DNA from 4 places in the Micromonospora sp. HM134 genome. Region 1 is predicted to be linked to each of the others. Evidence: riboswitches for the same ligand, from Rfam matches in the RefSeq annotation. Region 1 holds a riboswitch; each other region holds the start of a gene.
What was found. Region 1 has a riboswitch for cobalamin ahead of cobN (cobaltochelatase subunit CobN). Riboswitches for the same ligand answer to the same signal wherever they lie in the genome.

Region 1 (5,477 bases):
TGCTCGGCCTGCTCGGCGACCACGTCGGCATCCTGCACGCCCTGCTGGTGGTGCCGGTGCTGCTGATCCCCACCCTGGCGCTGGTGCCGGCGACCCGTCCGCCGGCCGGCACCGGCCCGCAGCACCCCGTCGGCCCGGTACAGGAAAACTAACAGTCGTCGGCCCCCGCCGGTATCGGGTGCGCGGCCGTTCCCCGGGGCCGCCGCCGCTGGCTAGGGTCGCCGCATGCCGACCGAGATCACCGCCGCAGCGGCGGGCCGCTGGACCCTGGGCGACCGCACCGTGCACCGGATGGGCTTCGGCTCGATGCGGATCACCGCCCACCCCGACCGGGAACGGGCGCTGCGCGTCCTGCGCCGGGCCGTCGAGCTGGGGGTCGACCACATCGACACCGCCGCCTTCTACGTCTCGCCGGGCGGCACCCTCAAGGTCGGCACCGGCCCCGCCCGGTACGCCACCGAGCTGATCCGCGCCGCGCTCGCCCCGTACCCGGAGGGGTTGGTCATCGCCACCAAGGTCGGCTTCCGGGCCGACCCGGCCACCGGGGTGCACGAGGAGGCCGGCCCGGCGCAGCTGCGCGCCCAGGTGCAGGAGAACCTGCGCCGGCTCGGCCGCGACCACCTCGACCTGGTCAACCTGCGGATCGTCAGGCGACCCGCGCCGGACTCCGTGGCGGAACGCTTCGGCGCGCTGGCCGAACTGCGCGACGCCGGCCTGATCCGGCACCTCGGCCTGTCCAACGTCCGCCTCGACCACCTCGACGAGGCGCAGCGCATCGCCCCGGTGGTCTGCGTGCAGAACAACTACGCCCTGGACAACCGCGGCGACCAGGACGCCCTGCTCCGTGAGTGCGGTGCCCGGGGCATCGCCTACGTGCCGTTCTTCGCGCTGGCCGGGGCCAACCGGGAGGGCGGGGCCCGCACCGACCACGGTGCGGCGGTACGCGCCGTCGCCCGTGCCCACGACGCCACCCCGCAGCAGGTCCGCCTCGCCTGGACGCTGCACCAGGGCCCGCACGTGCTGGCCATCCCCGGCACCGGCGACCCGGCCCACCTGGCCGAGAACGTCGCCGCCGGGGCGCTGCGGCTCACCCCCGACGAGCTGGCCGCCCTCGACCGGGCGTGAACAGGCCGCTCAGCCGGCTGTCACCGGGTTCGCAGCGCCCTTCCAGGTGGGGATGCTCCACTGGGGGGACGCCGAGGAGAGGAACGGGCAGATGGGCTGGTTCAGCCGACGGACCCGGGCTGACGAGGGCATCCCGACCAAGCTCGACCGGGAGGCCACCCGGGACGACCTGACCGCGTTGGCGGACTTCGTGGCCGCCCACCGGGGGGTGGAGTTCTATCTCGAACCCGAGACGACCGCCACCGACACCACCGTGGTGGCGATCGCGCACGACGGGGAGTGGATCCGCCGCCGCACCGGCTCCCCGCGTACGGCGGCGAAGCTGGCCCACCGGCACGCGGTACCCCTGTACGAGGCGGCGAAGACCGGATACCCGGAGCGGATGCGGGCCTGGAACCGGGCCCATCCCGAGCGCCGCCTCCGCTGATCCCCCCCCAGCGGCGCGTGGGGTACGGCGGAGGCCGTGGGGTGCGGCCCCGGGGTGGGGTGCGGCCCCGGGGTGGGGTGGCTGCGGTGGCGGCTGCGCGCGCCGGGCCGCCGGCCGCCCCGGGGCGGGGGTAGGTCGACGCGGGCCCCTTTCGAGCTGATGACGGTGACGGATCGGGGCCGGCCGGGCGGGGACGACCCGGACCGCCCGGCCGGGGCGACCGCAGTGTCGGGCCGGGGTGACCCCAGTGTCGGGCCGGGGCGACCGCAGTGTCGGGCCGGGGTGACCCCAGTGTCGGGGTGGCGCGGCCCGGCGGCACCGGGCCGGGGCAGCCCTGCGGCGTCGGGTGGGTGGCCGACGCTGCCGGCCTGGCCACCGTCCGGTCAGGCCTGACCACGCCGGCCCCGAGTCGGTGACGTCATCAGCTCGACAGCGTGTGACAGAGGTATCCCGACCGCCCGTGGCCGGCCAGCCACCGGCAACGGGCCGTCCGGCAACGGGCGGCCTGGGGGACGACCCGCCCGGGGACGGCACACCCGGGTCGGCTCCGCGCCGGTCGGTGGGCGGGACGGGACCGTCGGCGGGCACCTGAGGAGGGCCCGGCGCGTCCGACGCAGGGCGGTTCGGGTCGGCCGTCGGGACGGGGCGGGCCGATCCGTGGGATGCGGGGAGCGGGTGCCGACCCCGCTGGACGACGAGAGCCGCCGCCGGCCTGGCCACGGGGGTCGATCGGTGCCGCCGTGGGGCCGGTGGCCGCCGTTGACCTCGGGGTGAGGAGTGTGGCAGCATTCGCGGCCTGACGGCAGTGAAGGAAGTCGGTGCGATTCCGACGCGGTCCCGCCACTGTCACCGGGGAGCGATCCCCCCTCGTGGGTCACGACCGTGCGTGCACGGTTGGAAGGCCGGGGGTGAGCATCGATCCGGAAGCCAGGATACTTCGGCCGTCGGAGAACCCCAGGGCGTGGACACCCGAGGAGGACCCGATGACGCGCAGCGTCACTGCCGACCCGATGACGGTCGGTGATTCCCGCAGCACCGTCGAGCCCGCGCCGCCGCGTGCTCCCACCCCTCCCACCGCCGCCGGTCGTCGCCGGGGCGGTCGGCCTGCCACGTACCGCTGACGGCCGGTCCGGGTGCCCCGTCGTCGGCGGGGCGCGTCGGACCTCCGCCGCCGCTGACCGGCGTCCCTCCCGCCCCGCTCGGCCCGGCCCTGCGGCCGAGCCGGACGTCACTCTCCGGAGCTGCACGTGCGCATCCTGCTGCTGTCCACCGCCGACACCGATCTGCTCGCCGCCCGCACCAGCGCCGCCGACTACCGCCTCGCCAACCCCACCCGGGTCGACGTGGCCGCCGTACCGGCCCTGCTCGACGGGGTCGACCTGGCCGTCGTACGGCTGCTCGGCGGGCGGCAGGCGTGGCCGGACGGCCTCGCGGCGGTGCTCGGCTCCGGCGTGCCCACGATTGTGCTCGGCGGCGAGGCGGTGCCCGACGCGGAGCTGATGGCGGCCTCCACGGTGGCCTCCGGGGTGGCCACCGAAGCGCTGTCCTACCTGGTGGAGGGGGGCGCGGAGAACCTCGCCCAGCTCGCCCGGTTCCTCTCCGACACGGTCCTGCTCACCGGTGAGGGCTTCGACCCGCCCACCCCCACCCCGCCGTACGGCATCCTCGACCACCGCCGCCCGACCGCCCCGGGCGACCCCGCCGACCCGGCCGATCCGGCGGCCGGGACGGACGGGCTGCGGGGGGACGGCGGGCGGCCGACGGTGGGGATCGTGTTCTACCGGGCGCACGCGCTGGCCGGCAACACCGGATTCGTGCGGACCCTGGCCGACGCGGTCGACGCGGCCGGCGGCGAGCCGCTGCCGATCTTCTGCGGCTCGCTGCGCGGGCTCACCCCCGGCGACGGGCCGCTGGACCTCTTCGCCCGCTGCGACGCGCTCGTCGTGACCGTCCTCGCCGCCGGGGGGACGGTCGCCGCCGACGCCTCCGGCGGAGGCGACGAGGACGCCTGGGACGTCGGCGCGCTCGCCGCCCTCGACGTTCCGGTGATCCAGGCGCTCTGCCTGACCAGCACCCGGGAGCAGTGGGCGGCCAGCGACGCCGGGCTGTCCCCGCTGGACGCGGCGATGCAGGTGGCCATCCCCGAGTTCGACGGCCGGATCGTCACCGTGCCGTTCTCGTTCAAACGGATCGACGCCGACGGGCTGTCGGTCTACGCCGCCGACGCCGAGCGGGCCGCCCGGGTCGCCGGGATCGCCGTCCGGCAGGCCCGGCTGCGGCACCTGCCCAACGCCGACAAGCGGGTGGCGATCGTGCTCAGCTCCTACCCGACGAAGCACTCCCGGGTCGGCAACGCCGTCGGCCTGGACACCCCCGCCTCGGCTGTCCGCCTGCTCGCCGCCCTCGCCGAAGCCGGATACCACCTCGGCGACGCGCCACCACCCACCGACGGGGACGCGCTGATCCACGCGCTGATCGCCGCCGGTGGCCACGACGTCGAATGGCTCACCCCGGAACAGTTGGCCGCCGCCGAGGCCCGGGTGCCGGGGGAGACCTACCGGCGTTGGTTCGACCAGGTGCCGGTCGACCTGCGGGACCGGATGCGGGAACACTGGGGTGAGCCACCCGGCCAGCTCTACACCGACGACGGTGACATCGTCCTGGCCGGGCTGCGGTTCGGCAACGTCACCCTGCTGATCCAGCCGCCGCGCGGCTTCGGCGAGAACCCGATCGCCATCTACCACGACCCCGACCTGCCGCCCAGCCACCACTACCTGGCCGCCTACCGGTGGCTGGCCGCGCCGGTCGCCGACGGCGGCTTCGGCGCGGACGCGGTGGTGCACCTCGGCAAGCACGGCACCCTGGAGTGGCTGCCCGGCAAGGGCCTCGGCCTGGCCGCCGACTGCGCCCCCGACGCCGTCCTCGGTGACCTGCCACTGGTCTACCCGTTCATCGTCAACGACCCCGGCGAGGGCACCCAGGCCAAACGGCGGGCGCACGCCGTCGTGGTCGACCACCTGGTGCCCCCGATGGCCCGCGCCGAGACCTACGGCGAGCTGGCGAAACTCGAACAACTGCTGGACGAGTACGCCACCGTGCAGGCCCTCGACCCGGCGAAGGTGCCGGTGGTCCGGGGGCAGATCTGGGAACTGGTGCGCGCCGCCGAACTCCACCACGACCTGCACACCGAGGCGATGCCCGCCGCCGACGACTTCGACGACTTCGTGCTGCACCTCGACGGCTACCTGTGCGAGGTCAAGGACGTGCAGATCCGCGACGGGCTGCACGTCCTGGCGGGGGTGCCCACCGGTGAGGCCCGGGTCAACCTCGTCCTGGCCGTGCTACGCGCCCCGCAGGTGTGGGGCGGCAGCCGTGCCCTGCCCGGCCTGCGGCAGGCCCTCGCCGCCGGCTACGGCCTGGACGAGCAGGCGCTGCTCGCCGAGCCCGGGGCACGGGTGGCGGTGCCGGCGGCGCTGACCGACGTGGTCGACGGGCCGGCGGTCACCGCCGCCGACGCGGTGGACCTGATCGAGGGGCTGGCCCGGCGGCTCGTCCTCGGCATGGAGACCCTCGGCTGGGACGCCGACCGGGCCGACCCGGTGGTCACCGAGGTGACCGGCGGGGCCTGCCCCGACGCCGTCGAGGTGCTGCGGTTCGCCGCCCGCGAGGTGGTGCCCCGGCTGGACCGCACCACCGACGAGATCACCCACACCCTCGGCGCGCTCGCCGGCCGGTTCGTGCCGCCCGGACCGTCCGGGTCGCCCACCCGGGGCCTGGTCAACGTGCTGCCCACCGGCCGCAACTTCTACTCCGTCGACCCGAAGGCGATCCCCAGCCGCAACGCCTGGGACGTCGGGGTCGCGCTGGCCGACTCGCTGCTCGCCCGCTACCTCGCCGACACCGGGGAGTATCCGCGGTCGGTCGG
Region 2 (5,477 bases), 640 kb from region 1:
TCGAGCTGAGGCTGACCACCCGGGCCGCCCGCGCCGCACCCAGATTGCCCAGCAGCAGACCGGTCAGCGCGAAGTGCCCCAGCAGGTTGGTGGCGAGGTGCAGCTCGTGGCCGTCGACGCTGGTCCGGCGCGGGCCGAGCAGCACCGCACCGGCGTTGTTGACCAGCAGGTCGAGCACCGGACGGTCGGCGGCCAGCGAGGCGGCGAATTCCCGTACCGAGGCGAGGGAGGCGAGGTCCAGTTCGCGTACCTCGGCGTCGCCGCCGATGTGACGGGCGGCCTGCCGGCCGGCGGCGGTGTCGCGCACGGCGAGCACGACCCGCGCGCCCCGGCGGGCCAGGGCGGTGGCGGTGACCAGGCCGAGGCCGGAGTTCGCGCCGGTCACGACGGCGGTGCGGCCGTGCTGGTCGGGGATGTGGTCGGCGGTCCAGGTCATCTGCTGCTCCCTGACGGTCGGGTGGGACCGCCGACGCTAGGGGCCGGCCGGGCGGGACCGGTCGTACCCGGTTGCCTAGGTCCCGCAGACCTACCCGCGCCGGTCCGGGCCGCGCCACACTGGCGACATGACCCACCCGTACGCCCGTGAACTCGGTGACTTCCTGCGCGCCCGGCGCGGCCGGCTGCACCCCCGCGACGTCGGCCTGGAGCCGGGCGGGCGACGCCGGGTCACCGGGCTGCGCCGCGAGGAGCTGGCGCTGCTGGCCGGGTTGAGCACCGACTACTACCAGCGGATGGAGCAGGGCCGGGAGGTACGCCCGTCCGACGACGTGCTGGACGGGCTCGCCGCCGCGCTCGGCCTCGACGACGCGGAACGCCGGCACCTGTTCACCCTGGCCCGTGCCGCCCGCCGGCCGCTGCCCGCCCGGGTCGACCACGGCCCGGAGCGGGTGCCGGAGAGCACCCGGCGGCTGCTGCGGGTGATGGACACCCCGGCGGTGGTGCTCGGCCGCCACCTGGACCTGCTCGCCTGGAACACGTGGGCGGTGGCGCTGCTCGGCGACCCGGCGGGCTACCCGCCGGACCGGCTCAACATGCTGCTGCTGATGTTCGACGAGGCGGCGACCGGTGCCCGGCGCTGCGCGGCCTGGGAGCGGCAGGCCATGGACTACATCGGCATGATGCGCGCCGCCGTCGCCACCGACCCCACCCACCCCCGGGCCACCGCCGTCGTCGGCGAGCTGAGCATCCGCAGCGCCGAGTTCCGGCGGCTGTGGTCCCGGCACGACGTGCGCGGATCGGTCAACGGCACCAAGACCTTCCAGGTCCCCGAGGTCGGTGACATCGTCCTGGACTGGGACACCTACCCGCTGCCCGGCAACCCCGGCCCGGTCATGCTGGTCTTCACCGCCGAGCCGGGCAGCGCCGACGCCGACGCGCTGCGGCTGCTGGCGTCACTGCGGGCAACCGGCCGGTCGGATGAGAGTTATCCGACACGCCGACGCGACATCTAGTGTTGCCTCTCCCCCATCCACGCCATATATGGTGTGCCACGCAGCTGGTTCGACCGGGCCCGGTGGTCCGGTCGAGGCAACAGGGAACCCGGTGGGAATCCGGGACTGCCCCGCAGCGGTAAGTGGGAACGACCGCCGTCATCGAGCACTGGACCGCGAGGTCTGGGAAGCGACGGCCAGTAGGCGACCGGACCCGGTCACGCCCGCGAGTCCGAAGACCTGCCAGTGCGCCGTGCGCTGCTGCGCGCGGCGGTCGGAGGTCGCGCGGGACGACCGACGCCAGCACCCGGGCCGGCCGCCGTGCCGCGCCCGTTGGCGTTCTCCCGCGTCCGATGGCCATCGGTGACAGCGAGGAGAGGTCATGACGAACGTAGCGGAGAGCCTACCGTCCGATGTCGACGGCGCGGGGCCACGCCGGCCGGCGATGCGGGTACGCAAGCGCGACGGCGACACCGAGCCGGTGGACGTCAACCGGATCGTCACGGCCGTCGCCCGATGGGCCGCCGACCTGGACGAGGTCGACCCGCTGCGGGTGGCCACCAGGACGATCAGCGGCCTCTACGACGGGGCGACCACCGCCGAGCTGGACAAGTTGTCGATCCAGACGGCGGCGGAGCTGATCGGCACGGAACCGCAGTACTCCCGGCTGGCAGCGCGGTTGTTGGCCGCGTACGTGGAGAAGGAGGTACGCGGGCAGGAGGTGACCTCGTTCAGCGAGTCCATCCGGTACGCCCACGGCCTCGGCCTGATCGCCGACGACACCGCCGCGTTCGTGGCCCGGCACGCCCGGCAGCTCGACGACGCCGTCGACCCGGCCGGTGACCTGCGGTTCGAGTACTTCGGGCTGCGTACGGTGGCCGACCGTTACCTGCTGCGGCACCCGCAGTCGCGGCTGGTGGTGGAGACGCCGCAGTACTGGCTGCTGCGGGTGGCCTGCGGGCTGTCCAGCACGCCCGACGAGGCGGTCGGGTTCTACCGGCTGATGTCGTCGCTGGCCTACCTGCCGAGTTCCCCGACGTTGTTCAACTCGGGCACCCGGCACACCCAGATGTCGTCGTGTTTCCTGGTCGACTCGCCGCGCGACGAACTGGACTCGATCTACGAGCGCTACCACCAGGTGGCGAAGCTGTCGAAGTTCTCCGGCGGCATCGGCATCTCCTTCACGCGGGTGCGCGGCCGGGGCGCGCTGATCCGGGGCACCAACGGCAGGTCGAACGGGATCGTGCCGTTCCTGAAGACCCTCGACGCCGGGGTGGCGGCGGTCAACCAGGGCGGCCGGCGCAAGGGGGCGGCCTGCGTCTACCTGGAACCCTGGCATCCGGACATCGAGGAGTTCCTGGAGCTGCGGGACAACACCGGCGAGGAGGCCCGGCGTACCCACAACCTCAACCTGGCCAACTGGATCCCCGACGAGTTCATGCGCCGGGTCGAGGCCGACGGCGAGTGGTCGCTGATCGACCCGTCGGACGCCCCGGAGCTGCCCGACCTGTACGGCGAGGAGTTCGACGCCGCGTACCGGGTCGCCGAGAAGAAGGCGGTCCGCACGGTGCGGGCCCGGGACCTGTACGGGCGGATGATGCGCACCCTGGCGCAGACCGGCAACGGGTGGATGACGTTCAAGGACCCGGCGAACCGGCTGTCCAACCAGACCGGCGTGCCGGGCAACACGATCCACCTGTCCAACCTGTGCACCGAGATCCTGGAGGTCAACAGCGACACCGAGACGGCGGTGTGCAACCTCGGGTCGGTCAACCTGGGCGCGCACCTCACCGACGACGGCGTCGACTGGGACAAGCTGCGCGGGACGGTCCGCACGGCGGTGGTGTTCCTGGACCGGGTGATCGACATCAACTACTACCCGGCCGAGCAGGCGGCGGTGTCGAACCCGCGCTGGCGGCCCGTCGGGCTGGGGCTGATGGGGCTTCAGGACGCGTTGTTCGCGCTGCGGCTGCCGTTCGACTCGGCCGGGGCCCGGGAGTTGTCCACCCGGGTCCAGGAGGAGATCTTCCTGACCGCCCTGGAGACGTCGACCGGTCTCGCCGAACGGTTCGGCGCGCACCCGGCGTACGCCGAGACCCGGGCCGCCCGGGGTGACCTGCACCCGGACCTGTGGGGGGTCGAACCCACCCAGGTCGACCGGTGGGTCGCGCTGCGCACCCGGATCGCGGCGCACGGCCTGCGCAACTCGCTGCTGGTGGCGATCGCCCCGACCGCCACGATCGCGTCGATCGCCGGCTGCTACGAGTGCATCGAGCCGCAGGTGTCCAACCTGTTCAAGCGGGAGACCATGTCCGGGGAGTTCCTCCAGATCAACACGTACCTGGTGCGGGAGCTGAAGGCGCGCGGGTTGTGGACGTCGGAGATCCGCGACCAGATCAAGCGGGCCGAGGGTTCGGTGCAGGGGATCGTCGACCTGCCCGCCGAGGTGCGGGAGCTGTTCCGTACCGCGTGGGAGCTGCCACAGCGGGCGCTGATCGACCTGGCCGCCGCGCGGGCGCCGTACATCGACCAGTCGCAGTCGCTGAACCTGTTCCTCAGCGCGCCTACCATCGGCAAGCTGTCCTCGATGTACCTGCACGCCTGGAAGTCCGGGCTGAAGACCACCTACTACCTGCGGTCGCGTCCGGCGACCCGGATCCAGCAGGCCACCGTCACCGTCGCCCCGGTCGTCGCGGCCGACGCCGAGGCGCTCGCCTGCTCCCTGGAGAACCCCGAGAGCTGCGAGGCGTGCCAGTGACCACCGTCGACGAACCCCGCACCGCCGGGCGGCAGCTGCTGCTCGACCCCGGCATGGACCTCACCCTGCGGCCGATGCGCTACCCGCACTTCTTCGACCGGTTCCGGGACGCCATCCGCAACACCTGGACGGTGGAGGAGGTCGACCTGCACTCCGACCTGGCCGATCTGGAGCGGCTGTCGCCGGCCGAGCGGCATCTGGTGTCCCGGTTGGTGGCGTTCTTCGCCACCGGTGACACGATCGTCGCCAACAACCTGGTGCTCAACCTCTACCAGCACGTCAACTCACCGGAGGGCCGGCTCTACCTGTCGCGGCAGCTGTTCGAGGAAGCCGTGCACGTGCAGTTCTACCTGAACCTGCTCGACACGTACGTGCCCGACGAGCAGGAACGGTTCGCCGCGTTCGCCGCCATCGAGAACATCCCGTCGATCCGGCGCAAGGCCGAGTTCTGCTTCCGCTGGATCGACTCGGTATTCGAACTGCGGGAGCTGCGTACCCGCGCGGACCGGCGGGCGTTCCTGCTCAACCTGATCTGCTTCGCCGCCTGCATCGAGGGGCTGTTCTTCTACGGGGCCTTCGCCTACGTCTACTTCCTGCGGTCCCGGGGCCTGCTCAACGGGTTGGCGTCGGGCACCAACTGGGTGTTCCGCGACGAGTCGATGCACATGGCGTTCGCCTTCGACGTGGTGGAGACCGCCCGGCGGGAGGAGCCGGACCTGTTCGACGCCGAGCTGGAACGTCAGGTGACCGAGATGCTCGCCGAGGCCGTCGAGTGCGAGGTGCAGTTCGCCGAGGACCTGCTCGACCAGGGCGTGTCCGGGCTGTCACTTAAGGACATGCGGGCCTACCTGGAGCACGTCGCCGACCGGCGGCTCGCCCAGCTCGGCATCGCGCCGCGCTACGGGGCGCAGAACCCGTTCGCGTTCATGGATCTGCAGGACGTGCAGGAGCTGTCGAACTTCTTCGAGCGGCGGGTGTCGGCGTACCAGGTGGGGGTCAGCGGCAGCGTCACCTTCGACGACGACTTCTGACCGGCGTGGCCGGGGCCCGGTCCGGTGGGGCGTGCGACCACCGGGCCGGGCCTGGCCGTCGGTCAGGGGCCGGCGTTGCCGAACACCTCGATCTCGGCGAGGCCGACGTTGACGGTGCCGCCGCCGACCCCGGTGACGGTGAGCTTGACGCTGGTCACCGTCTTCGCCGCCGGGAGAATGATCTCCGTCGGGCCGCCGCTGTTGTCCAGGGCGCCGACGGCCGTGGAGGTGCCGTCGCTGAACAGCAGGGTGCCGCCG
Region 3 (5,477 bases), 1.3 Mb from region 1:
AGTGTCCGATTGAGTAGTCCCAACAGGAGCGCCGCGGCACCGAGGACGACACCGGCCACGGCGACAGCCAGCGCGACCCCGGCCGGCCGGTCGGCGGCGGCCGTCGGCGGGGGTGCGGTGATCGGCATCCCGTGTTCGTCGACGCCGCTGGCCGCAGCCTCGGTCAGGCGTAGGACGATGGCGGGGTTCTCCGGCTCGGGGCCGCCGGCCGGGGGTTCCTCGATCCAGCGGGAGATGACGCCGTCGGCGTACGTCTGGAGAGCCTTGAACACGATCCGGTCGCCGGTCGTGGGCAACGGGCCCACGGAGACGCTGAACTCCTGGAACTGGTTGCCGTCGATGGCGTCCTCGGCGGTTGCCGCCGTCCAGGTCACCGAGGTGATCGCCTCGGTCACCGTTGCCGAGCCGACCTTGACCGGCGCGGCGAGTGGGCCGTCCTCGACGGTCGCCCGCCACCCGGCCAGCTTGTGGACCGCCGCCGAGGTGATCGGTGTGGTCTCGGGCATCACGATGCGTACGCTTGTCGTCGGCGCTTCGGCGCGCTCGTTGGGCACCCGGAACGTCAGGGTGGTGAATCCACCTGGCGCGGCCTGGGCGGGGCTTACCGAGACGTGCGCCTGCGCCGGGCCGACCGGCGCGATCGCGACCGCCGCTCCCGCGAGCAACGCCAGGGCGATCCGGCCCGGTACATGCTGTCGCATCGTTCATCTCCTCCTGCTGGGCGTGCCTTCGCTGGCCTTCAGCGGCGGCTATCGCACGATGTTCATCATGGTGGGGAGGCCGTCGGGTGGCGTGTGGGGGTGTGCCAGGCGATGTGGCCGTCCGGTCGCACCAGAAGGCCACCGGTGTCGTGCAGGCCGCACTGGTCGAGGAAGACCGTTCGCGCAGATGGCGACATCACTCGGTCGAGGTGGTGGACGGTCAGTGGAAACCCGACCTTCTGCTGCTCGGCCGCAGTCGAGGCCCAGGCCGCGTCGGGCCGGCGAGCAGGATGAAACCGTCGCCTGCGACCAGGTCGAGGGTGGACCGGGTCTGTTCCGGGTCGAGCCAGACGTGGGGGAGACGGTGGCCCGGCCGGCCGGTGGGGACGTAGTCGGCCACCGGATCCCCGGCAGGCGGGGCCGTGCCATCGGCGATGACGGCGGCGGAGGTGTAGTGGTGGCGAACACCGCCGGTCAACCACCGTCGGCTGCGGCCTGACTGCGGGGTCCCCGTGCCGGTCGTCGGGCACGGGGACTCCGCACAGCGCCGACGACCGGACCACGGCGGGCCGCCGATCCGGGACCAGCCGTGGGACAGCGCGGTCATCCGCTGGTGGCCAGGCGGACACCCAGGGCGATGAAGGCCACCGCGCAGACCCGGCTGATCCGCCGAGACCACCGACCGTCGGTCACCCGGCCGGCGAACCTGCCCGCCCCGGCTCCGAGAGTGACATCGACGGTGAGCTGCACCACGACGAAGATCGCACCGAGGAGCACCAGCTGCGCCGTCACGTCGCCAGTCGCCGGGCTGACGAACTGCGGCAGGAAAGCCACACTGAACAGGATCATCTTGGGGTTGAGGAGATTGGTCACCAACCCGCGGAGGAACGCCCCGCCACTGCGGCTGTTCCGCTGCGCCGTGGTGGAAGCCGTCGCCCTGCCGTCGCGGAGGGCCCGAACCCCGAGGACGATCAGATACGCCGCCCCGGCCCAGCGGATCGCGGCGAACAACACCGGCGACGCGGAGACCACTGCGGCGAGACCACAGACCACCGTCGCCACATGTACCGCCTCGCCCGGCCGCGACCCCGAGCGCGGCGACCGCGCCGGCCCGGGCGCCGTAGCGGGTCGCATTGGCCAGGACGAACATCATGTCCGGCCCAGGAGTGACCATGAGGACGGCGATGGCGGCAAGGTAGCCGGCCAGGGTGGCCACGGACAGCCCGAGCACCACTCAGCCCTCCTCAGCACCGTCGAGCAACGCCCGCCGAAGAGCGAGCCGGTGCTCCCGCCGGATCTGCGCCTCCCGGTAACGACGCCGGTCACCATCGGTCTCCGGCAGCAGCGGCGGCACGGCTCGCGGCTGACCGTCGTCGTCGACGGCGACCATCACCAGGTGGGCGGTGGCCACGTCCACCGGCGGTACCGCCCGGTCCCAACGGTCCGCGCTGACCTTGACGGCGACCTCCATCGAGCTGCGGCCGGCCCAGGTGATCCGGGCATCGACGTGCACGACGTCGCCGACCCGTACGGCCCGTAGGAAGGCGGTCTCGTCGATGGCGGCGGTGACCGCCGGGCCGTCGGAGTGTCGGGCGGCGACCACTCCGGCGACGGAGTCGATGAGGTTGAGGATCCGACCGCCGTGGACGGTGCCCATCAGGTTGGTGTGGTGCTGGTCCATGATCTGCGACAGGGTCAGCCGTGACGCCGACGGGGGCCGGCCGGTGAGTGTGGTGCTCTCGTGCATGGTTCATCCGTCCTCGGGAAGCACACCGACCGACCAGCCGGCACGCACGTCGAGGACACGCCGCAGCGCATCACCCGCCCGACCCGCCCGCGAGGTCGACGGCAGCGCACCCACCTCGTGGATGCGCAGCGCGGGCAGGTCTTCGGACTCGTGGGCGTGATCCGGATGCCGGATCTCCTACTGGCCGTCGCTTCCCAGGCCGTGCGGCCCAGTGCTGGTGACGGCGGTCGTTCCCACTCACCGCTGCGGGGCAGTCCCGGATTCCCACCGGTCGGTGCCGTCGGCACGTCTGGTGGTGCCGGCGGCACCGACCGGATGACCACCGCCGTCAGCTGTCGGGCGGAGTGGCGGTGACGGCGACGAGCAGGGACAGTTCCCGCACGAGATCGTCCATGGACTGGCCGCTCTGCGCGCGGAGCAGCCCGAGGCTCAGATCGGCCAGCAGGTAGAAGCCGAGGCTCTTGGCCTGCTCGGAACCGAACGCGGCGAGCAGCTCCTCGGCGCCGCCGAGGTCACCGCGGTGCTTGGCCGCGATGACCCCGGCGGCGCGTTGGACCAGTTCGGCCGCTGCCGGGGTGGGGCTGGTCACGCCGATCAGATCTTTGGCGTGGTGGCGCGGGCGGCGTCGAAGCGGGCGATCACGTCCGGCCAGTTGACCAGGTTCCACAGCCGGTCGACGTAGTCCGGCCGGACGTTGCGGTACTGCAGGTAGTAGGCGTGCTCCCAGGCGTCGAAGACCAGCAGTGGAACGGAGCCCTGGCCGACGTTGCCGTGGTGGTCGTAGACCTGCTCCACGATCAGCCGCTGTCCGAGTGGTTCCCAGGCAAGCACGCCCCATCCGGAGCCCTGCACGCCCTTGGTGGCGGCGGACAGCTGCCCGGCGAACGCGTCGAACGTGCCGAAGTGCTCCTCGATCGCGGCGGCCAGCTCGCCGTCGGGACGGTCACCGCCGTCCGGGGAGAGGTTGTTCCAGAAGATCGAGTGCAGTACGTGCCCGGACAGGTTGAACGCGTACGTCTTCTCCAGGCCGACCAGGGTCGAGAAGTCTCCCTTCGCTCGGGCCTCGGCGAGCTGCTCCAGGCCGTCGTTGGCGCCCTTGACGTACGCGGCGTGGTGCTTGTCGTGATGCAGCTCCAGGATCTGCCCCGACATGGCCGGCTCCAGCGCGCCGTAGTCGTAGGGCAGATCGGGCAGGGTGTAGACCGCCATCAGAACTCCTCGGACTTGCTGCCAATCTTACGCTCTTGCCACTATCTTGCAATAGAACTGGTGATCGTGCGGCGAGGAGCGGCGGTTGACCACATCGGAGACCGAGCGGGTGAACCCCGCGATGCAGCGATTACGCCGCGCTGGCCTGCGCAACACCGCAGCCCGGCGCGGAGCGCTCGACCAACTCGCCCACGCCGTAGGTGGCCGCGGGCACCTCACCGTGAACGAGCTGTATCAAGCCCTGCTCGCCCGTGGTGTGGCCGTGGAACTGTCAACCGTGCATCCGGTGCTGCAGCAACTGGTCGAGCTGGGCATCGCCCACACCGTGCCGGTCGGCAGGACGACGACCTTCGGCCTCGCCGACGACGCCCATCACCACGCCGTCTGCGGCACCCGCGGCGACCGGCGGCAACTGCCGGCCGAAGCCATCGCGGCGAGCGTGGCCGCCGCCCGCGCTGTCGGGATCAACACGGAACTATCCGGCCAGCCCAGCGGTGACGTGGTCTACGGGCGGCGTGCGCGGTGCCGAACAACGGCCCGCTGAGGACCGCACCCGCCGGCACACCCCCCGCCCCGGTGTCGGTCGGACCCGGGGCCCGGCACGCCTCTCCGCACCGGGTTGCGCAACCGCGGCGGGCCGACCGGCAGCTGCTCGCTGGCCCTCCGCGCGACGGCACCTGCCAACACACAACTCGAAGACCGCACGGATGCGCAGGCGCTGCTGGCGGACCAGCCTCGGCTCCGCCACGTCGTCACGGAAGCCGACCTGCACACACTGCGAGTAGCCGCGCATCGCCTACGATCTGGCGGATCTCGTTCGGGGTCATGTCAATGCGCGCAACGTTTGATGCTTAGGCATGTTGCTTTCGGATGCCCAGTGGTCGTTGTTCGAGGGGATGCTCCTGAAAGCGCTGGGACGCCTGGGTCGGAAGGGAATGACTGGCGACGTATGATCGCGATGGTGGCGAGGCGTCAGGCCGAGATCCCGGCACCGGTGAGGGAGGGGTCAGGATGTTCGGTCGGAAGAAGAAGCTCGACGCTATGGTGGCGCAGCTCAGGCCTGACCTGAGCCGGGAGTCACTGGGCGTCGGGCCCGACTTCCCGGGCGTCGCCCCGAACCCGCTCCTGAGCAGTGACGCACGCAAGCGCAATGCGGACCTACGTACTGGGGTGCTTGCGCTCGGTGTCCTCGTCGGCTGGCGGGAGGTGAACAGCAACCCTCGCGTGGTCCTGATGTTCGACGTGGAGACCGCCGAGGGCATCTCGTTCCGCGGTATCGCCGACGAAGGTCTCACGATCACCGAGCTCACCCGACTCGCCCCGGGGCAGACGTTGCCCGTGCGCTACCGGCCGGCCGTCATGGACCACTACGTCGCCCTAGCCCGGGACGCGGACCCCGCCCGTGTGCGGCAACTCTCTGACCAGATCGCGAGCCGTAAGCGGACCTGACCGGGAACCCCTGGCCGGGTGCGGGTTGTGCCGTGACCATGAACGTTCACGATGTTGGTTGACACGCCGCCCGTGGTGTCGGTCGGGGCGGCGTCGTGGCGATCAGGCTGTGGCAGATCTTGTACGCGTGCGGCGGCTCAGTGATCAAGAAGGTCAGCAGCTGCTCAGAGTCACCCGTCGGGGAGCCGGTTCACCGATCCGACCGAGGCGGGCGGTGGGGGCTGTCCCGGCCAGATCAGCCCAGATAACGAGGCATCCATCGTCGAGACGGCCAACACCCGCTCCGAGAAACTGGGGCGGCGTTCACCCGGTGGAGCATCCGCAAACTCGCCGACCACCTGCGAGTTCACACAACTCGCCGCGACGTGGCG
Region 4 (5,477 bases), 840 kb from region 1:
CGGGTCGGCGCGGAGGGCCTGCATGCGGTCGCCGAGCGTGTCCCACGCCCGGGTCCCGACGGCGATCAGCAGGCTCTCCTTGTCGGGGAAGTGCCGGTAGGGCGCTCCGCGGGTCACTCCCGCGCGTGCTCCCACCGCGCGCAGCGTCACCGCGTCGAGGCCACCGGAATCGAGCAGCTCAGCGGCCGATTCGAGCAGCGCGCGGCGGGTGGCGGCGGCTGATTCGGCGCGGCTGGTCACGCGGACGATGCTAGTCCGCTGGTGACGACCAGGTCACTTCCTTCGGTTGACGTTGTCATCTCAATGGCGCAGACTAGAGAGATGACAACGTCAACTGAAACTCGGGAACTCGTGGTCGTGACCGGCGCCTCGACCGGCATGGGTGCGGCCACCGCGCGGGAACTGGCCCGCCGCGGCTTCCACGTCCTCGCCGGCGTACGACGCGACAGCGACGCCACGGCCCTGCGGGCCGACCGCATCGAGCCGGTGATCCTCGACATCACCGACCCCGACCACGTCGCCGCGCTCGCCGCCCGGGTCGGGCGGGACCCGCTGCCGCTGCGGGCGCTGGTCAACAACGCCGGCGTCCCCGGCGCCGGCCCGGTCGAGGTGATGCCGCTGCACGAATGGCGGCGCATCTTCGAGGTGAACCTCTTCGGCCACGTCGCCGTCACCCAGGCCCTGCTTCCCGCCCTGCTGCGCGGCAGGGGACGCGTCGTCAACATCAGCTCCCTCAACGGCAGGATCTCCATGGCCGGCTACGGGCCGTACGCCGCCAGCAAGTTCGCGATGGAGGCGATGAGCGACGCGTTGCGCAACGAACTGGCCCCCCACGGCGTGCAGGTGGTGGTGGTCGAGCCGGGCGGCGTCCAGACCGAGATGTCCCGCGTCGGCCTCGCCGCCCTCGGTCGCCTCGACGACACGATGACCCCCGAGCAGAACGAACGCTACGGCGCCCTGATGCAGGCGATACCCTCCCACGTGGCGGCGTTCACCAGGGCCGGGGTGACCTCCACCGTCGCCGCGAAACGGATCGCCGCGGCGGTGACCGACCGCAGGCCCCGCACCCGCTACACCATCGGCGCGACGGCTGCCTTCCTCATCCGGGCCTCCCGTATCCTCCCCGACCGGACGCTCGACCGGATGACGACCTCCGACCTGCGCAGGCACTACCCGACCGGGAACCGTCGCCGGACGACCGCCAGCCGGTGAACGCCGAGGCCGGCGTCAGCGGCCCACCGTCACCCGGCTGCCGGGCCGTATCCGGCGACCACCTCGGGCACGAGGTACGTGATCCACCGGTAGCATCGGCGGCGGCACGAACGTGCGAGGTGCCCCGCGTGGTGCGGGGAGAATCGGGAAGCCGGTGTGAATCCGGCACGGGCCCGCCGCGGTGACCGGGGAGCGACCGTCCAGGCGCGAGGAGCGCAGCCACTGGCCGTACGGCTGGGAAGGCGGACGGGTCGGCGTTGATCCGGGAGTCCGAAGACCGGCCTCGCGTCGACCGCCCACCCGTCCGGGGTGGGCCGAGCGCAGCGGGAGCCTGCCTGTGGAACTCTACGACGCCATCCACCGCCGCCGGGACGTCCGGGCCGAGTTCACCGGGGAGCCGGTGCCGGCCGGCACCCTGCACCGGATTCTCGACGCCGCGCACGCCGCGCCCAGCGTCGGCTACTCGCAGCCGTGGGATTTCGTCCTGGTCCGGGACCCTGCCGTCCGCCGCCGGTTCCACCGGCACGTGCAGGCCGAGCGGGCGACGTTCGCCGCCACCCTGGACGGTGCCGCGGCCGACCGGTTCGCGCGCATCAAGATCGACGGGGTGCTGGAGTCGACGCTGTCGGTCGTCGTCACGTACGACCCGCGGCGCGGGGGCCCGGCGGTGCTCGGGCGGCACGCCATCGCCGACGCGGGCCTCTACTCCGTCTGCCTGGCCATCCAGAACCTCTGGCTCGCCGCCACCGCCGAGGGGCTGGGCGTCGGGTGGGTGTCCTTCTACCGGGAGTCGTTCCTCGCCGAACTGCTGGGCGTGCCGGCCGGCATCCGGCCGGTGGCCTGGCTCTGCGTCGGGCCGGTCACCCACCTGGCGGCCGTGCCCGACCTGGAACGGCACGGGTGGCGGCGGCACAGGCCCCTCGCCGAGGCGGTGCACCACGACCGCTGGCCGCAGCGGGCGACCGACCAACCGAACAGCTAATCCAGATACGTCTATGCAGTTGCTAGGTTTGCGGTTGCAATGAGTCATTGCCTGGTTACGTTGGGAGGAGTTCTATGCGTACCACCGTCAAGGTCCTGGCCGCGTCCGCCCTGGCCGCACTGAGCCTCGTCGCCGCCGGTGCCACCCCGGCCCTCGCCGCCGCCCCGGCGCCCTTCTGCGAGTCCGGCGGCTCGCAGTTCTACTGCGACGGCAGCAGCACCGAAACGACGACCTGGACCATCACCTGGTACTCCGGCAGCGTCGGCACCTTCACCGCCGGGTCGACCCTCTTCGCCAGCTGCCCGGCCAGCAACCTCGGCCGTCCCGTGCGGGCCAGCTACAGCTACTTCGACGGCAGCACCACCCAGTACAGCGACACCACCCAGTTCATCTGCCGCAGCGGCCCCTGGCAGTAGAGCCCTACGGAGTCCGGCGTACGCGCCACCCGCGCGTGCGCCGGACAGGCTGTGGTGGCGGAATGAGGTCCGATGACAGCCGAGCCGGTCCGCGAGGGGAAGTACGCGCGCATCGAGCGGGAGCGGCGGTTCCTGCTGGCCGGACCGCCGCTGCCGGCATCGGTCACCGCCAGCCGTCGCATCACCGACCGGTACCTGACAGGCACCCGGCTGCGCCTCAGGCGTGCCGAAAGCCCCGCCGACGGATCCCGCGAGTGCAAGCTCACCCAGAAGGTGCCCGCCGCGCGGCCGGGCCACATCCAGGGACTCATCACGAACGTCTACCTGTCCCCGGCCGAGTACGAACTGCTCGCCCGCCTGCCCGCCGCGACGCTGTCCAAGACCCGTCTGAGCGTCCCGCCGCTGGGCATCGACATCTTCGATCCGCCCCTGCATGGTCTGATCCTGGCGGAGGCCGAGTTCACCTCCGACGCGGCGGCACGCTCGTTCCTCCCACCCCCGCAGGTCCTCGCCGAGGTCACCGACGACCCCCGGTTCACCGGTGGCTCACTCGTCCATGCCCACCGCGAGGACCTGCTCGGCTGGCTCGCCGACTACGGCATCACGCCAGCCCCTACCACCCCGTGGACCGCCTGAACCCCCTCGACCACCGGCACCGACGACTGCGCAGGTGGTTAATCCGCAGACGGTCCCGTGGGCGGTCGACGGCCGCAATCCGACCGGACGTCGGTCACCGCCGGCTACCGCGCCGACTCGGCTCGGTCGGGGAGTGGGCGAGTCGAGGTGGTAGTTTTCCGCCCCTGTGCTGGGACAGTCGAGAAAGGACGTTCGGGTGACTGACGGCCACTCCGGGGCCGGGCCCGCCGTCGAGGTGCCGCGGCGACGACGTCGGTGGGTCATCCCGTCGGTGGTGGCCCTCGTGGTGCTCGCCCTGGGTGGCGGTGGTGCGGTGGCGTACCGGCAGCTCGCTGACCGGGAGGATGAGGATCCGGGGGTGACGGCCTGTCGGTCGGCCGGGTTCGTGGTGCGGGCCGCGCAGGGCGAGGTCGCCCCTGATGACGAGGTGCGGCGGGTGGGGGAGTTGTTCCAGCGTTCCGCGCACGAGGATCTGCGGTCCGCGGGGGTCTTCGCGGTGGGCACGGTGCAGCGGGCGCAACGGGCGCAGGATCCGCGCGATGCGCCGGAGACGGTGAAGTTGCGGCAGGTCAACCTCGCCGCCGCAGTCCCCAGGTTGATCGCTGCCTGTGCGGAGCGCCAGGTCACCGTCAAGGGATAGCCGTGGACGTGGGCGTCGCTGCGGCCTGACGTACGGTCGCGGCGACGCCCGGACCCGACGGGCGGCATCCGGACAGGGTCGGACCCGCTCGTGCCGGACTCACCCTTCCGGGGCGACCTGACCGTTCGAGGTGGGCAGCCCTTCCAGCTCGGTCCGCAAGGTCGCTAGTGCGGTGTCGATGATGTCGGCGAGCCGGCGACCGTCGTCGGTGTCGAGCCATGCGGCGACGGACACGTACATCAGGGTTCCCGCCGTCTCGGCGAGCAGGTCGGCCCGCAGCGGGTCGAGGCCGCCGGCGCGGAAGCCGTCCCGCATCACCTGGGCCAGCATCGCGCGCTTGTGCTGGTCGCGTTCGCGCAGCCCCGGGTCGGACGCCACGATGGCGCGCCGTTGCCGCAGGTCGTCCTTGCGACCTTCGAAATACGTCTCGGCGAGCGTGCGCAGGCCCGCGACGATGAACGCCAGCGGTTCGTCGGCGGGCGCCGTGGCCATGATCTGCCTGGCGTAGGCACCGATCTCGGCCTCGTCCGCGAAGAGCACCTCGCGCTTGTCGGCGAAGTGCCGGAAGAACGTGCGCGTCGTCAGGCCGGCCCGCGCGGTGATCGCCGGCACCGTGGTCGCGGCGAAGCCCTGCTCGGCGAAGAGTTCGAGCGCCGCCTGCCGCAGCCGCTCGCGGGCATCCGGTCGCCACCTGGCCATGATCCGAGTGTAGCCGTGATGACATCGCGTGTCGTCGCCGGTATGGTGATGACACGGCGTGTCGTCACTGGGGCGGATGCCGCACCAGGGCGGAGCTGTGCCATGACCGACGTGTGGATCCTCGGCGGCACCGGCCGCAGCGGGCGCGCTATCGCGGCCGAACTGCGCCGACGGAACATCGAGCCGGTGCTGGTCGGCCGGGACGCCGAACGGCTCAAGGCCGCCACCGGCGGGCTGCCGACGATGGTGGCCGGTTCGGTCCGCGAGACCGTGGCCGCGATCCGCCGGGAACGGCCGGCCGTGGTGGTCAACACCGTCGGACCGTTCATCGAGACGGCCCTGCCCCTGCTGGACGCGTGCCTCCCGACCGGCCACTACCTCGACCTCGCCAACGATCTGGCCTCGGTGTCGGCGGTCCTCGGCCGGCACGGCGAGTTGACGACAGCGGGGCGCACGGCCGTCACGGGAGCCGGGTTCGGCGTGACCGCCACCGAGAGCGTCGTGGTGAAGCTCTGCCAGGGGCGGCCGACACCCCGGCGGGTCCGGGTCGACATGGTGCCCTCGTTGGCCACCGAGGACGGCGTGGTCGGCGACGCCCTGGCCGCCACGATCGTGGAGGGCATCCCCGGAGTCGAGGGCGGTGGGCGGTTCCAGGGCCGCCGGTACCGCGACGGACGACTCGCCCCGGCCCGTCTCGGCAGCGACCCGATGAAACTGGTCCTTCCCGACGGGTCCACGGTGACCACCGCCGGCATGCCGCTCGGCGAGCTGATGGCCGCCCAGCGGGCCAGCGGCGCAGCGGACGTGCTCGCCGCATCGAGCGAGGCCCCGTCCTCCCCGGTGATGCGCGCGGTGCTGCCCGTGGCGACCGCCCTGCTCGCGATCGGCCCGG

Region 2: linked by a shared signal. The riboswitch ahead of FJK98_RS13740 (ribonucleoside-diphosphate reductase subunit alpha) and the one ahead of cobN (cobaltochelatase subunit CobN) in region 1 are both predicted to bind cobalamin.
Region 3: linked by a shared signal. The riboswitch ahead of FJK98_RS22070 (acyl-CoA thioesterase) and the one ahead of cobN (cobaltochelatase subunit CobN) in region 1 are both predicted to bind cobalamin.
Region 4: linked by a shared signal. The riboswitch ahead of bluB (5,6-dimethylbenzimidazole synthase) and the one ahead of cobN (cobaltochelatase subunit CobN) in region 1 are both predicted to bind cobalamin.

The regions. Positions count from the first base shown of each region.
Region 1 is NZ_CP041061.1:3,802,496-3,807,972, forward strand. It holds gene FJK98_RS16220 (MFS transporter) at 1-152, shown strand, start outside; gene FJK98_RS16225 (aldo/keto reductase) at 226-1,125, shown strand; gene FJK98_RS16230 (hypothetical protein) at 1,217-1,552, shown strand; cobalamin riboswitch at 2,361-2,490, shown strand; gene cobN (cobaltochelatase subunit CobN) at 2,800-5,477, shown strand, end outside.
Region 2 is NZ_CP041061.1:3,165,936-3,171,412, reverse strand. It holds gene FJK98_RS13750 (oxidoreductase) at 1-436, opposite strand, end outside; gene FJK98_RS13745 (helix-turn-helix transcriptional regulator) at 564-1,451, shown strand; cobalamin riboswitch at 1,480-1,693, shown strand; gene FJK98_RS13740 (ribonucleoside-diphosphate reductase subunit alpha) at 1,813-4,188, shown strand; gene FJK98_RS13735 (ribonucleotide-diphosphate reductase subunit beta) at 4,242-5,219, shown strand; gene FJK98_RS13730 (PIG-L family deacetylase) at 5,282-5,477, opposite strand, start outside.
Region 3 is NZ_CP041061.1:5,132,182-5,137,658, reverse strand. It holds gene FJK98_RS22080 (YcnI family protein) at 1-701, opposite strand, end outside; gene FJK98_RS22075 (LysE family translocator) at 1,305-1,763, opposite strand; gene FJK98_RS22070 (acyl-CoA thioesterase) at 1,936-2,448, opposite strand; cobalamin riboswitch at 2,588-2,720, opposite strand; gene FJK98_RS22065 (hypothetical protein) at 2,777-3,037, opposite strand; gene FJK98_RS22060 (superoxide dismutase) at 3,043-3,657, opposite strand; gene FJK98_RS22055 (Fur family transcriptional regulator) at 3,743-4,201, shown strand; gene FJK98_RS22050 (hypothetical protein) at 4,669-5,106, shown strand.
Region 4 is NZ_CP041061.1:2,960,556-2,966,032, forward strand. It holds gene FJK98_RS13015 (TetR/AcrR family transcriptional regulator) at 1-240, opposite strand, end outside; gene FJK98_RS13020 (SDR family oxidoreductase) at 322-1,212, shown strand; cobalamin riboswitch at 1,313-1,513, shown strand; gene bluB (5,6-dimethylbenzimidazole synthase) at 1,550-2,194, shown strand; gene FJK98_RS13030 (hypothetical protein) at 2,269-2,610, shown strand; gene FJK98_RS13035 (hypothetical protein) at 2,683-3,246, shown strand; gene FJK98_RS13040 (hypothetical protein) at 3,443-3,886, shown strand; gene FJK98_RS13045 (TetR/AcrR family transcriptional regulator) at 3,986-4,585, opposite strand; gene FJK98_RS13050 (hypothetical protein) at 4,688-5,477, shown strand, end outside.